One region of the Bacillus sp. 1NLA3E genome, then DNA from elsewhere that is predicted to be linked to it. Evidence: riboswitches for the same ligand, from Rfam matches in the RefSeq annotation. Region 1 holds a riboswitch; the other holds the start of a gene.

What was found. Region 1 has a riboswitch for cyclic di-AMP ahead of B1NLA3E_RS10190 (hypothetical protein). Riboswitches for the same ligand answer to the same signal wherever they lie in the genome.
Region 2: another riboswitch for cyclic di-AMP. It lies ahead of B1NLA3E_RS15700 (APC family permease); the one in region 1 lies ahead of B1NLA3E_RS10190 (hypothetical protein).

The regions. Positions count from the first base shown of each region.
Region 1 is NC_021171.1:2,121,346-2,129,342, forward strand. It holds gene B1NLA3E_RS10180 (transaldolase family protein) at 1-345, shown strand, start outside; gene B1NLA3E_RS25890 (hypothetical protein) at 613-765, shown strand; cyclic di-AMP (ydaO/yuaA leader) riboswitch at 1,337-1,475, shown strand; gene B1NLA3E_RS10190 (hypothetical protein) at 1,767-2,315, shown strand; gene B1NLA3E_RS10195 (APC family permease) at 2,373-4,196, shown strand; gene B1NLA3E_RS25270 (hypothetical protein) at 4,328-4,468, shown strand; gene B1NLA3E_RS25615 (hypothetical protein) at 4,751-4,888, shown strand; gene B1NLA3E_RS10200 (oxidoreductase) at 4,903-6,507, shown strand; gene B1NLA3E_RS10205 (TSUP family transporter) at 6,643-7,410, shown strand; gene B1NLA3E_RS10210 (cation-translocating P-type ATPase) at 7,953-7,997, shown strand, end outside.
Region 2 is NC_021171.1:3,284,184-3,292,180, reverse strand. It holds gene B1NLA3E_RS15720 (stage V sporulation protein AB) at 1-106, shown strand, start outside; gene B1NLA3E_RS15715 (stage V sporulation protein AE) at 190-801, shown strand; gene B1NLA3E_RS15710 (spore germination protein) at 752-2,233, shown strand; gene lysA (diaminopimelate decarboxylase) at 2,543-3,862, shown strand; cyclic di-AMP (ydaO/yuaA leader) riboswitch at 3,987-4,197, shown strand; gene B1NLA3E_RS15700 (APC family permease) at 4,326-6,149, shown strand; gene B1NLA3E_RS15695 (GNAT family N-acetyltransferase) at 6,635-7,000, shown strand; gene B1NLA3E_RS15690 (DUF309 domain-containing protein) at 7,001-7,531, opposite strand; gene B1NLA3E_RS24190 (YjcZ family sporulation protein) at 7,680-7,769, opposite strand; gene B1NLA3E_RS15685 (segregation/condensation protein A) at 7,969-7,997, shown strand, end outside.

The DNA of each region.
Region 1 (7,997 bases):
TATACTTCATTTCAAGCACTGATCGCGTCACTGGCAGGTGCAAAATATGTATCACCATATGTGAACCGAATAGATAATTTAACTGAAAACGGTGTTAAGGTGGTTACGGAAATCGCAGAATTATTTTCGGCCTATCAGTTACCAACTGAAATATTAGCCGCCAGTTTTAAAAATGTTCAACAAGTACATGATGTATGTCTTTCTGGAGCACATACAGTAACGGTTGGACCAGATTTAATCGAGAAATTTATCGCATTCCCATCTACTCTTGATGATGTTTTAGTCTTTAAAGAGCAATGGCAAAAAGTATACGGAACGGATAAGACCAGCCTAATTAATTCTTAATATATTTTTTATTGCCAGCGAGCACCTAAGTTTACTGTTCGGGGAATCCGGACAACGATTGAAGGCTATCTCCGGGCATTCCTTAGCATGCTGATAGGGAGGGCAGTTACATTTGCGATTTAGTACAGTTCACAAACATTAATTCATACTGTCCCTTTGTTTGTGGCTGGAGTGGAAACGATAGAACCAATAGGAAATGGAGAAGGAAAGGTAATACTCATTCATGCTAATTACACCCACTCTTTAGTATTAGCGTTGCTTATTGTAATGATTGCGGGGTGGCTGGCGTGGAGAACGTGGGGGAAGATGAGAGGGATTGTAATCGCCGCGACTGTATTGAGTCATTGGATTCTGGATTTAATCCTACACCGGCCGGAAATGCCCATTTTCCAGGGGATTTTGGAAATCTTCCTTTATTAGGATTTGGTCTTTGGAAATGGCCCATTGCTAGTTTAATTCTGGAGGCAGTTATTATTGGTTTAGGTGCTATTCTATATTTTCGTTCACCCCTTTCAAGAAGCAAAAAAACCTCATCAATTAATAAGAAAGGTCTAAGAATAGCCATTTTGGCGGGGTCTGTGATGGGAGTATTACTGATATTATCATTAATTACTGATAATTTAAAATGAAAAATAAGTATATTAAGTTTTGACATGATAGAATGCAGTTGATGGCTGGTAAGCTGCATTTTAATAAATACACGAAAACTTTTGTACTGCTCCATTATTCATTTGGGGATGAGATGGTTTTACTAATTATAGGATGTTAGCCTTTTATTAACTCTGTTCATTTCAAGTCAAAGAGAAATCTTCTGATTTATTTTTAAAACAAATTAAAAATTTAAGAAAAACAGCAAAATAATGAGATTTAATTAGCATTATTTAAATGAAAGCGTTTTTTACCGTGATTATAGCCAAATTAAGTTGTTTTTGAGCTATTTTGGACTTTTACATTTATTACCCTTGGGAGTAATATCATCCTCATAGCAAATAATCTTATACAGTCTAATCCCGAAAGGGAACGGAGGAACCATTTTTTTGGGGTTAATTCTACAAATTTGTAGAAGGGATGTGAAACTCTTTCGCCATCCTACCCGTCAGCTAACTTCGTCGGCTAAAGCGAAGGAGGTCAAAAGACCACCTGATGAAAGGTGCTTTTTTTGTGCTCTTTTTACAAGAAAAGCCTTCTCATGATTTTGAGGTCTTTTTTTGTTTGCAAAAAATAAAAGGGAGAAAAAGGAAGCTAAAAAATGAACTCTTTGAATATAAAAAAGCCTATGATAAGTGATACATTTTGAAATGTTGGTTTCATTACTGCAGTAATAAAGATTTTAATGATTATTCTAACTTAAGAATACAGATTTTCATGTTTTTTTAATTTCTGGAAATACTGATTATGTAAGGAATAGGGGGGATTAAAAATTGAACCAATCTCTTAGGGCTTTAAAGGAAAAAGTTTTTTTAAAAAATAACGCTGTTCAAACTTATTTTGGGATAGTGAATAAGCAACTGGATATATTTACAATGCGTTATAGGATGTTTGGTGCTGTCTGGAATATACAAAATGGTTTCAGATATATAAACGGTTACTGGTTTAGTGATAATAAGAACGATTTAATTAACTATATTAATTGTGGTCAATGGAAAAACCTTGTAAATCAAGTAGATCAAATTGCTGATGTTTATCAAGTCATTCGAGAGGAACAGGAAAAAGGACTTTGGGAAAAACGAATTAAATTACCTAATAATACAAATTATCAAGAAAATTGGAAAGGGAAAAAAGCAGGGTGGTATATCATAAAATCATGCAAACACTTTCCTTGTTCAATGACATGTATTCAAAAAACAAATAATTCCCTTTGGATTGAGCATATTGGTATTAGTGAATCGGAAAATGATATAAAAAAGTTCATTAATCTTATCAATTTAGAACATAATGTTCATCTCATTTCAGATGAATACTCTACTTAATTCATTGGGGTTTTTTTTATTTATAAAAAAAGAACCTATATTCAGGGGGAAGAATTAATGACATTTAAAAGGATATTATTTGGGCGACCATTAAAATCAGAAGAAGCAGAAGCAGAAAAAATGCCGATTTGGAAGGCATTACCTATTTTATCTTCAGATGCTCTTTCTTCAGTAGCATATGGTACAGAAATGATTCTACTTGAACTTGCAACTGTTGGTGCATTTGCGTTCTCTTTTTCATTACCTATTGCTATTGCAATCATTTTATTAATTACAATTCTTATTATCAGTTATAGACAAGTTATCGATGCGTATCCTCAAGGCGGAGGAGCCTATATGGTCGCAAAAGAAAATTTGGGAATGATTTGGGGGCGTTTAGCAGGTGTTTCATTACTCATTGACTATACATTAACAGTAGCAGTTTCTATATCAGCAGGGGTACTGGCAATTACCTCAGCTTACCCTTCTGCTTTGCCGTATGTAGTCCCTATTGGTCTTGTTTTTATTTGGTTTATGGTTTGGATGAATCTTAGAGGAACATCTGAATCTGGTAATGTTTTTGCTTTACCTACCTATTTGTTTATTATTTGCATGTTAATCTTAGTAGGGAAAGGTTTTTTCGACTGGCTAACGGGAACAGGTCAGGCAACTTCCCATCCTTCTATTCCTACAGAATTACCAGCAAGTTTAACTTGGTTCATTTTGCTAAAAGCATTTTCTTCGGGGTGTTCAGCGGTTACAGGAGTTGAAGCAATCTCTAATGCTGTACCGTACTTTCGGAATCCTTCCCAAAAGAATGCGAAACTAACAATGCTAACATTAGGGGTATTGTTGGCTGTAATATTTGGTGGAGTAACTATGCTTTCACAAGTCTATAATATTCAACCAGACCCGACAGGAGCAAAATCGGTATTATCTTTGGTTGCAGAAGATGCGTTTGGGCGTGGTGCGTTTTATTATATTATTCAGCTTGCAACTATGTCGATATTGGTATTAGCGGCAAATACCAGCTTTAATGGATTTCCGATTTTAGCATCGATAATGGCTCAGGATAAAAATATGCCACGAATGTTTAGTAATCGAGGAGAACGTTTAGCTTTTAACTATGGAATAGTCACACTGGGAATATTAGCAAGTGTTTTATTAATTGTATTTCGTGGCAGAACTGAAGCTTTAATACCACTTTATGCTATTGGTGTTTTCTTATCTTTTACTCTGGCACAAATTGGTCTTGTCTTGAAATGGTGTAAAGATAAATCACAAGGATGGCAAAGAAAAGCAATTATCAATGGAATAGGTGGAGTTGTAACTTTCTTTGTTGTAATCATTTTTAGTATCACTAAATTTGAAGAAGGTGCTTGGATTGTAATCATCATAACACCTTTATTATTATGGTTAATCACAAAAATTAGCAAACACTATGATAATGTAGCTGATCAATTAAGATTTGACTTAAGCGAGCCTGTTCCAAATGTGGAAACGGTTGTAATTGTACCAGTGGCTGGTATCCATAAGGTGGTTGTATCCACCATTTCGTATGCAAAATCTCTTACCCCGGATGTTGTAGCTTTTTATGTTGCTTTTTCACCTGAGGATGCGAAAAAAATGGAGGCCAAATGGGAAATATGGAATCCAGGTGTTAGATTAGTGGTTGTGGTATCACGGTACCGTACATTGATAAAGCCATTAATTGATTTTATTAAACGAGCAGAGAACCGTTACGGTAACCAAAAGAGAATAACTGTCCTATTACCTGAATTTATTACCCATAAGTGGTGGCATCGCCTTTTACACAATCAATCAGCATTTCGTATTCGCACTTTACTTTTGAAGAGAAAAGACGTTGTGGTTTCGACAGTTCCATTTCATTTAAAAGATTAATCTTCAACCTAATATATAAAAAGTCCAATGATTTCATTGGGCTTTTTATATATTTTTTTATTGTTAATAGGAGTTAAAAGGGTCGATATAGGCGAAAATAAGCATATAAATGTATTAAGGAGTGATGAAAAATGGAAAATGTTTGTAATGTTTGTGGGTATAATGAAGAAGATATTGAAAAAGATAAAGAAAAAACAGTTTTACTAATTTGTGATAATTGTTTAAGAAGTGAAAATCTCCCCGATTTTTTAGACAAAATCTTCCTTAATTAAAAAAACTTTTTGATTACGCTTAGATAAAGAAAAACAATAAATAAGTGTTTTTCTATAATAGAAGTAAACAAATAAATGCAAAATACCCATTCTAATACCCAAATAACTTTCTTCCAAGGGGGGGACATAGCTACAATCGATCTCCCTCGTAAATAGACGACTGAATAAATTTCATTTTTATTTCACAATAATTTCTGGCTTGTTCGTTTATAATTAATATTGGAAATATTTATTATATGTTTATTTGTGAAATATTGAACAAACTTTCGAGGAGGACGGGCTATGAATTATCGTCATTTATTTGAAAAAGGAAGAATTGGGAGTTTAACCTTGAAGAACAGAATTGTCATGCCTCCAATGGGAACCAATCTGGCTGGTCCTAGATTCATCATGGCGGAAGACAAGCAAGTTCGCTACTGAATGGTGGGAACCAAATCGTAGCCCCGAGTCCAGTTACTTGTGCAATGATTGGAGAAGAACCAAGAGAACTACTGACTGCAGAAGTGAAGGAATTAGTGAATAAATTTGTAAGGGCTGCTGTTAGATGTAAGTCCGCTGGTGTCGACGGTGTAGAAGTGCACGCTGCTCACGGTTATTTAATTAACCAGTTCCTAAGCCCGTATACAAACTTACGAACAGATGAATATGGTGGAAGCTTTGAAAATAGAATCAGATTTTTAGAGGAAATTATCATTGGCATTAGGGAAAAATGTGGTGAGGATTACCCGGTTACGGTCCGATTAAGTGCAGATGAGTTTGTTGATGGAGGAATTGACTTAGAATTAAGTAAGAACATTTCTCGATATTTAGAAAAACTTGGTGTAGACGGACTTCATATTAGTGCCGGAAACTATGATTCTATGGATAAAGTCATAGAGTCTTCAATATATGAACAAGGCTGGAGAGTTTACCTTGCAGAGGAAATTAAAAAAGAAGTTAACATCCCTGTGATTACTGTTGGGGTAATTAGGGAACCTGAGTTTGCTGAATCCGTTTTAGCAGAGGGGAAAGCCGACTTTGTTGCCATTGGGCGTGGGCAAATTGCAGATCCTGAATGGGCTAAGAAAACATTAGAGGGCCGAGAAAAAGAAATAAGGAAATGTATTTCCTGCCTAAATTGTGTCAAAATGGCATTAGGTAATGGCCATATTGAGTGCTCAGTCAACATAAGTGCAGGCCGAGAACTAGAGTTTAAGGAAATCAAACCGATTGATGAAAAACGCAATGTGGCAGTCGTTGGTGGTGGCCCAGGTGGAATGGAAGCGGCTAGAATTCTTACATTAAAAGGGTATGATGTTACGATTTTTGAAAAAGATGATAAACTCGGTGGACAATTGAACCTAGTGAAACAACCAATCGCTAAGGAGAAAATGGATTGGATTATTCAATATCATAGCAATGAAATGGACCGATTAAATATTGATGTTCGCCTAAATACAGAGGCTTCCATTGAGGCTATCAAGGCAATCAATCCTTATGCTGTTTTCTTAGCGACAGGTGCAAAACCAATTTTGCCGGATTTAGAGGGTATTAACCTTGAGAATGTATGTGATTATGAAGATGTTTTATTGGATCGAAAGGATTTTTCAGACAAAAAAATCGTTGTAGTGGGTAGTGGAATGGTTTGTTACAGTGTAACTAGCCAGCTTGCCAAACAGAGAAATGAAGTGACTTTGATTGAAGTACCTACCGAGACTGGTAGCAAAGTAACACCACCTACAAGAGAGCTGTTATTGAATCGACTAAAAAAGGCCAATATTGATATTATCACAGATCAAAGAGTAGCAAAAATTCTTCCGAATTCAATCATTGTTGAGGATGGAAAATCAGGGAATCAGAGGGTAATTGATGTAGATCATGTTGTGTTCTCCATGGGAACACAGGCCTACAATCCTTTAGAAGAGTCCTATCAAAACCATTTTGACAATGTATTTGTTTTAGGTGATGCCGAAAATCCTGGTTCCATTACAAATGCCATAAAAGAGGGATTTGAAAAAGCATTTGTCATTGAATCACTCGTTACAAATAAACATGTATAAGGGATGGGCTTTACTTCTTTTGGAGTAAAGCCCTTTTTAATTTAACTCTGGTAAACTATTATTATATGATAGTAGAATAATTTTTAAGTAATCACAAATATATTTGCAGTATTAACAAAAAGAAAGGCTGATTAGATGCACTTTGATTTAGATCCATCGTTATTAATCATTTTGATTGTTTTTGGCTTTTTAGCGGCATTTATTGATTCTGTTGTTGGTGGTGGTGGGCTCATTACCTTACCAGCGTTGCTTTTTACGGGTCTGACGCCAGCATCAGCTGTTGCTACGAATAAATTAGCTGGGTCAGTCGGCTCCTTTACCAGTACGATTATGTTTTATCGTTCAGGTAAGCTCAATTTATCGTCCGTTTATAAGCTATTTCCACTCGTCTTTATTGGCTCGATGATGGGTGCTTGGACCGTCCATTTGATGAATCCTGAAGTGCTAAAGCCATTGATGCTTGTTATGCTTGCAATTGTGGCCATTTATACCATATTCAAGAAAGATTGGGGCAGTATTTCAACCTATAAAAAATTAGCAAACCGCCATCTTATTATTTTTATCATGCTTATCTTTGTTATAGGGTTCTATGATGGATTTATCGGTCCCGGCACAGGGTCATTCTTAATTTTTACTTTTTTAATGATTGGCTTTGATTTTTTAGAGGCTGCCGGGAATGCGAAGTTTTTAAACTTTGGTAGTAATATTGCAGCATTGTTGATGTTCATGTTCTTAGGACAAATCAATTATGCCTATGGTATACCGATGGGTCTTGCGCAGATTGCGGGAGCGATTTGTGGCTCGAAATTTGCGATTAAACGCGGAAGTGGCTATGTCCGCGCACTGTTTATATTAGTCACCATTTTATTGTTAGCAAAAAATGTTTATAATTATTTTTACTAATGAAGGAGAATGGTGTAACAGAAGAAATTCACAACCTATTCAAACATAGATGCACCATTATTAGGTAATTCGCACTATAAAATGATGATCAATAACAAACAACCGCAAGCCCTTCATTATGTAAGGCTTGCGGTTGTTTTTTTACATGTAAGCAAAATCAACAATGAACTTTAATACAGCCCTTATTATCATATTTCCGGGAATTTTCTGTTAGATATATACATTAGGTTGGTTTAATAAGTTATTTTCCAAAATTCGTAAAAATTAAAATATACACTTAACATAAATGGTAGTACTATTATATTGACAATATAATTTGTGGTTTCTTTAACATTTTTTATATTAAATTATGAAACGTTAGGAATCATTTATACTCTTACGATTAGAGAGAGGACTTACATACTCAAATTCTATAAAAATTAATAAATTGTTACTCTTTTTAACCTTACATATAAAGTCTGGGAAGATTAAGAAAATCGCTATGAGCATAAAAATGTATGTTATTAAGATTCTAAAAAGTTTATACACGGGGGAACTTTAAAATGGATGCAAAAAAAGAGTTTGAGGATGTAGAGCAAACCATATCT
Region 2 (7,997 bases), 1.2 Mb from region 1:
AAAACGAGTCGGGATTGAAGAAGAAGGAATTAAAATTCTCTTAATGGCCATTGTTTTAGGAAAAGTATTTGGGTCGTTATTCCATTGGATTTATTTTGTGAGTTGAAACAAAAAAACGCAAGCGTATGGTTAGCAACGTATAACCTTGACCACTCTTTATGCTGGCGTAAACGAAAGAGGGATCAAAACATGAGTGAACGACGACGGGTGATCTTAGTTACGGATGGTGATGAGTATGCCAAACGGTCAGTGCAAGGAGTAGCATCTGAAATTGGTGGTAGATGCATTTCTATGTCACAAGGGAACCCGTCAGTCCTAACTGGCCCAGAACTTGTGAAGCACATCAAAAGAGCCAAAAATGATCCGGTATTTGTAATGTTTGATGATAGTGGTTTTATAGGTGAAGGTGCAGGAGAAATCGCCTTGAAATATGTCGCAGAGCATAATGAAATAGAAGTGTTAGGAATAATAGCTGTAGCTTCTAAAACAAGACAAGAAGAATGGACAAAAGTGGACGTTTGTATAGATCGGGACGGAGTATTAACTCCGTATGGAGTAGATAAATTTGGTGTTCCTGAATTTGAACTTGGCAGGATAAACGGTGATACCGTTTATTGTCTTGACCAGTTAAAAGTTCCTATCATAGTAGGAATTGGAGATATCGGTAAGATGTCACAACATGATCATTTTGAACAGGGTTCTCCAATTACCAAAAAGGCTGTTGAGATTATCTTAGAAAGGAGTGGATATTATGGCAACCACGACAAAGGAAAGGCATCCGATTCCGGAGTCAGTCGATGAAATAGAAAAATATTTCAAGGAACGGATCGGTTTAGGTGTAAGCTTTGACCTAGGAGTCCGTAAGCTTAAAATAAATAAGAGAAGTGTGCACCTCTATTATGTTAATGGGTTATGTGATACAAGTTTCATTATTGAAATTATGGAAACGCTTCTTAGGATTAATGAGCATGAAAAACTATCGACCAATCTTTTTAATAATATCGAAAACAATCTTGTCCATCAGTCGGTCACACCGATTAAAACATTGGATGAAGTTGTTGATCAAGTATTGAGTGGTTTAATGGTTGTAGTGGTAGAGGGTGTGCAGACAGCATTATCTATCGATGTCCGTAGCTACCCAGGAAGGCAACCACAGGAACCTGATACGGAGAAGGTAGTTCGTGGTTCACGGGATGGTTATGTTGAAAACATCATTGTGAACACGGCGTTAACGAGAAGAAGAATTCGGGATGAGAGATTGCGTTTTGAAATCATAAAAGTGGGGGAAAGATCTAAAACGGATATTGCCATTGCCTATATTAAAGATATTGCTGATGAAGATCTGGTTGAGGTTATTAAAAAAGAAATTAAAGCGATTAAAATCGATGGCCTCACGATGGCAGAGAAAGCTGTTGAAGAGTTTTTATTAAAGCAAGGATATAATCCTTATCCATTGGTACGATACACGGAGAGGGCTGATGTGGGAGCAACCCATTTGTTAGAAGGGCATGTCCTGATTTTTGTGGATACATCTCCAAGTGTAATTATTACACCCTCCACTTTTTTTCATCATTTACAGCATGCAGAGGAATTTAGACAATCTCCAGCAGTTGGGACCTTTGTAAGATGGGTTCGATTTCTGGGGGTAATCATCTCCTTGTTCTTGTTACCCTTATGGTTCTTATGGGTTCTTGAACCACATCTCTTACCGGAAAAGTTAGCCTTTATTGGACCAAATGACAGTACAAATATTCCGATTGTGATTCAACTGTTTCTTGCAGATATTGGGCTTGAATTTTTACGACTTGCCGCCATCCATACCCCAACCCCACTTTCGACCGCAATGGGCTTAATTGCAGCTGTGTTAATTGGGCAAATTGCCGTTGATGTCGGACTGTTTGTTCCAGAAGTAATATTATATGCATCGCTAGCGACAGTCGGGACATTTACTACTCCAAGCTATGAATTAAGTATTGCGAACAAAATGGGTAGACTTGCATTATTGGTTGCCGTTGCCCTATTTCATGCTCCGGGGTTTGTTATCGGTAACACCTTATATTTCTTGTTCTTGGCTGGAATTCGGTCATTAAATACGCCCTATTTATGGCCACTCCTTCCCTTTAATCCACAGGCATTTCTTCAAATCATTATCCGGACAAGCGTTCCTGGCTCAAAAAAACGGCCAAGTATCGTTCATCCTAAGAACCGTTTTAAACAGCCTGCTAATTCCTAGAAAACCATTTACAGAGTGCTGTTGTTATGATAAAGTTGGATTAATTTATTTTTGGATAGGTTGTGTTAAAGGAAATTGTTGATTTTTAGCACAATGTTGATTGGAGCGGAAGGTGCTCGACTCCTGCGGGAGCAGCGGGACAGGTGAGACCCCGCAGGCGTATAACGCCGAGGAGGCTCAGCGCCCGCCCTGCGGAAATCAACATTCTAATTTAACACAGCCTTTGGATAAAAGAGACAAATAGACAGTATCTCTCGTAGAAACTGTCTATTTTATTATATTTGAAGTGCTTTAACGGAGGGGAAAAGAATGTATTTTCATGGAACAACAAAAGTAAATGACAAGGGGCACCTAGAAATTGGTGGTTTAGATACAATCGACTTAGCTGAACAGTTTGGGACACCACTATATGTTTATGATGTGGCCTTAATTCGGGATCGAGCTCGAGGATTTAAAAAAACCTTTGATCGACTAGGGGTACCCGCGCAGGTTGCTTATGCCAGTAAAGCTTTTTCTACTATTGCAATGCTTCAATTAGCTAATGAAGAAGGATTATCCCTTGATGTCGTGTCAGGAGGAGAATTATATACGGCACTTCATGCTGAATTTCCAGTAGAGAAAATCCACTTTCATGGAAATAATAAAAGTAGAGAAGAATTAGATATGGCGATTAAAGCGAAAATTGGCTGTATTGTGGTTGATAATTTCTATGAATTGGAGCTTTTAAACCAAATTTGTGCGGACAAGAAAATTAAAACAAAAATTTTGTTACGAGTAACACCTGGAATTGAAGCGCATACACATGATTATATTTTAACTGGACAGGAAGATTCAAAATTTGGATTCGATTTGCAAAACGGCCAAGCTGAAAAGGCAGTGACCATCGCAATTAAATCGGAATGGCTGGACTTGCTTGGGGTTCATTGTCATATCGGTTCCCAAATTTTTGAAACAACAGGTTTCTTGTTAGCGGCAAAGAAAATTTTTGAAAAGTTAGCTGATTGGAAACACAAGTTTAATTTTAGTTCAAAAGTATTAAATTTGGGCGGCGGTTTCGGAATTCGTTATACAAATGAAGATGAACCGATGCAACCGCACCATTATGTAGAGGAAATCATTGCTGAGGTAAAGATACAGGCAAAACAATTAGAAATGAACATGCCTGAGATTTGGATTGAACCAGGAAGATCTTTAGTAGGGGATGCAGGAACGACCCTTTATAAGGTTGGTTCGCGTAAAGAAGTCCCAAATGTCAGAAATTATTTAGCTGTTGATGGAGGAATGAGTGATAATATTCGCCCAGCTCTTTATCAAGCAAAATATGAGGCCGTATTGGCCAATCGTCCATTAGCTAATATAGAAGAAACTGTGTCAATTGCTGGGAAATGCTGTGAATCAGGTGACATGCTTATCTGGGATCTTCCTTTGCCTAAAGCAGAAGATCAAGAAATATTAGCAGTGTCATGCACGGGTGCTTACGGATATTCAATGGCAAATAACTACAATCGAATTCCGCGTCCTCCAGTAGTTTTTGTTGAAAATGGTGAAGCAACCCTTGTGGTAAAAAGAGAAACCTTTGAAGACCTTTTGAGACTTGATTTACCGTTAAACTCAAAAGTAGAAATCTAAGCTGTGATTTATTTGCAGCTTTTTTCTTTTGCTTAAAAAAATTTTTAGGAGAGTAGAAGAAAGTTTTGGAAATCCATGCTTTACAAATTACAGGATAGGGTAGTATGATAATCAACAGTTTCATATTTCTAATTCGCTTAATCCAAAAGGAACGGGGAAACCAGATTGTGAGCAAAAAGTTGTTCACTCGGGGTGAATCCTTTTTTTATGTCTAGCTGTAGCGGCAAGCCCTCAATGGGTTGAAGGAGACGCTTTTGCTTTTCATATTAAGAGGTAGGGCTATTCTATGGTCCGAATCCGACAGCTAACCTCGTAAGCGTTATGGGAGAGGAAGATGACACTGATGCGACATCGTTAATATGTCCACAGGGGTATTTTTCATGCTCTGTGGACTTTTTTTGTTTAGATAACTTATTACCTTTTTGGGTAACCTAACTTTCAACAAGATGATGGTGGTGGAAACATGTTTACTTCGGTTAAAAGGTTTTTAATCGGTCGGCCATTAAAATCGGCCGAGCTTGGTGAGCAAAAACTTAACAAGCTAAAAGCTTTAGCTATACTTTCTTCTGATGCATTGTCCTCGGTTGCATATGGGACAGAGCAAATCTTACTCGTGTTGGTCACGGTGAGTACACTGGCATTTTGGTACTCCTTGCCTATTGCAGTAGGCGTATTATTCCTATTAACTGCACTTATATTATCGTACCGGCAAATAATTTTTTCCTATCCACATGGTGGAGGAGCATATGTCGTTTCTAAGGAAAATATTGGGGTTAACGCAGGGCTTGTAGCGGGCGGGTCTCTATTGGTTGATTACATCTTAACCGTTGCAGTTAGTGTTTCAGCTGGAACAGATGCGATTACATCTGCTTTTCCTCGGTTACACGAACATACGGTTTTAATTGCAATTATTTTGGTTATCTTAATTACGATTTTAAATCTTAGAGGAGTCACGGAATCTGCCACAGTTTTAGCTTATCCAGTTTACCTGTTTGTGTTTGCTATGGTATTTATGATTGGTTTGGGAATATACCATATTGTAACTGGAGATGTGTCTCCGGAACTACACCCGGAAATTGGGACACCTGTTGCAGGGATTACCTTATTTTTATTATTAAGAGCTTTTGCCTCAGGTTGTTCTGCCTTAACTGGTGTAGAAGCCATTTCTAATGCTATTCCTAACTTTAAAGATCCTGCACCTAATAATGCTGCGAAAACGTTAATATTAATGGGATCTCTGCTTGCAGTTTTATTCACAGGAATTACGTATTTAGCCTTTTACTATGGGATTTCACCATCTGGTAAAGAAACGGTCGTATCTCAAATAGCTGCGCAAATATTTGGAAGAAACGGAATGTATTATTTTGTCCAGGGTTCAACTGCGCTTATTCTTGTTTTAGCAGCAAATACTGGTTACTCAGCCTTCCCTTTACTTGCCTATAATTTAGCTAAGGATAAATATATTCCGAGAATGTTTACAATCCGAGGAGACCGTTTAGGTTATTCAAATGGAATCTTGACGTTAGCAATTGGTTCAATTGTTTTAATTATTGCTTTTAAAGGACAAACAGATCAGCTTATCCCACTTTATGCAGTGGGGGTTTTTATTCCCTTTACGTTGTCGCAAACAGGAATGATTATAAAGTGGTTTCGTGAAAAACCAAAAGGGTGGGTTTATAAATTTATTATCAATTTGGTTGGAGCCTTAATTAGTTTCACCGTTATGATGATATTCTTTATCACAAAATTCGGTCAGGTTTGGTCAGTGCTAATCTTTTTACCGGTTATTGTTTATGGATTCCATCGGATATCTAAACATTATGATTCAGTTGGTGAGCAATTGCGGCTTAAAGCAGGAGAAGCCGCCGTTCCGATTAATGGAAATATCATTATTGTTCCGGTAGCTGGAATTACCCAAGTGGTTGAGAACTCGATTAATTATGCTAAAACTTTAACGGACCAAGTCATCGCAGTATATGTTTCCTTTGACAGAGAAGATGAAAAGTTGTTTGAACAAAAATGGAAAAATTGGCAACCTGATGTTAGGTTAGTGACGTTGCATTCTCATTATCGGAGTATTATTCATCCATTGACAAAGTTCATTGATACGGTAGAGCATAAGGCAAGGGAGTCTAATTACTGGGTGACAGTATTAATTCCACAATTTATTCCAAAAAAGAGCTGGCACAACATTCTTCATAATCAATCTAGTATCCTGATTCGAACTTTCTTGTTATATAAGAGAAATGTCGTTGTATCAACCGTTCCCTATCATTTTAGAAAATAGTTTTTAAAAATAAGGCTGTGTTAAAGCTCAATGTTGATTGGAGTGGAAGGCGCGAAGACTCCTGCGGGAGCAGCGGGACAGGTGAGACCCCGCAGGCGCTTAAGCGCCGAGAAGGCTCACCGCCCGCCCCGCCGGAAAGCGAAGCGTCTGGAGCGGAAATCAACATTCTAGTTTATCAGAGCCAAAAAAGAATGGAATCGTTACATCATAAACCCATGCCAGTTAATTACCCTTTGCATGGGTTTTACATGTGATAAAGAATTTTTGCCGGTCAATGGCATAAATGTGGAGTTTAGTGTAGAATAGGTTTTATTAGATTTTTTGTTGAAGAAAACGAACGAATTTTGTATGATGAGAACAATGATGTTTGTTTGCAACAAACAACAACTGATTACATATAATGTCAAGAAAATAAAATGGATGACGTGGGTTGCTGATCAAAATTTATTGTCTGGACATGTTATTTAATTAATGAGGGATACTTTATGTTGATTCGCTATAAAAAAACGTTTGAGAAAATAGCAATGGGTTTATTATCATTTATGCCAGCTGAAAAAGATTTGAAAAAGTTACAACAAACCATGAAACAGTATGAGACGGATGAGCATTGGCAGCTCTTCTTATGGAAAGAGGAAGATATCATCGGTTTAATAGGTGTTATTATTGAAGAGAGTTGTTTGAGAATTCAGCATATCTCTGTCAATCCTTCCCATCGCCATCATGGAATCGGTAAAAAAATGGTAGCGGCTTTAAAAGAAATGTACCCAGAAAAAGGATTAATACCAAATGAATATACATCTTCTTTTATTGAGAAGTGTATAAATTGCGAAGGCGCAAAAGGCGGGGAATGATTATTCCTCGCCTTTTTTATGTGCTTTTTCTTTTTTTGCAATTTCCCGTTCTTGGATAACTTCACTTCTGTCACGTAATAAATGACGATGTATCAAATTGTCCTCTTCTAGATTACTTTCCATACCCCAGGCATGCCCTTTCTCCTTACAAATCGTTTTACATTTAGCAAGTAAGTTTTGATCTATTAATGGGATGTTAAAGCTTGTGTATGGTAAACCAGAGTGTATATGTATGACTCTATTTGGTAAAAAAATTAATAATTCATCCATATCAATTCCAAGAGTGCAACCTTCCTTTTTTTTGTTCTCGAAAATGGATATAGCTTTTTGCAAGGTTCGTTGAGCGCCACTGTTGTTGTTCCTTCTAAAATGATAATTGGAGACGGCAAGCATTATTAAACCTACCCAAATTGATTGTTTATCCCCTTTGATGGTTTCTTTCCAGTATTCTTCTAATATTTCATGACATTCAAAATAATCACGGTCCCCGTGAAAATGAACTAAAAATTGAATGTAGGCGTCTGGATACATATCATACCTCCTTCGTTCACTAAATTAAATGTAACATAAACGATGTTCATATGAATATTCATAAGAAAGCCCAGCTAATTGCTGGGCTTTTTTAATATTAGATGAATCATTGGAAATCATAATATTGTGTCATGGGCGCTTCTTTTTTTTATAACCAAGCAGCCCCGACAATGATTAATAAAATAAATAGGACAACAATTAACGCAAATCCTCCACCGTAACCAAATCCACCGGACATGAATCATTCCTCCTCTAAGCTGAGTTTTACTTATTACATTGTCATCATATGTGGGGGATATCTAAGACGTTTGGGCGTTTGTCACCATTTTTGTTAACAAAATTCAACAGGTCTAAATTTCTATTGGATAACTTATCTTAATCCTCTATACTAAATATAGTCATTTTTGATATAGACTTAAGAAATTTTGGTGAGAACAATGCAATATAATGTTAAGATAGACGCTTT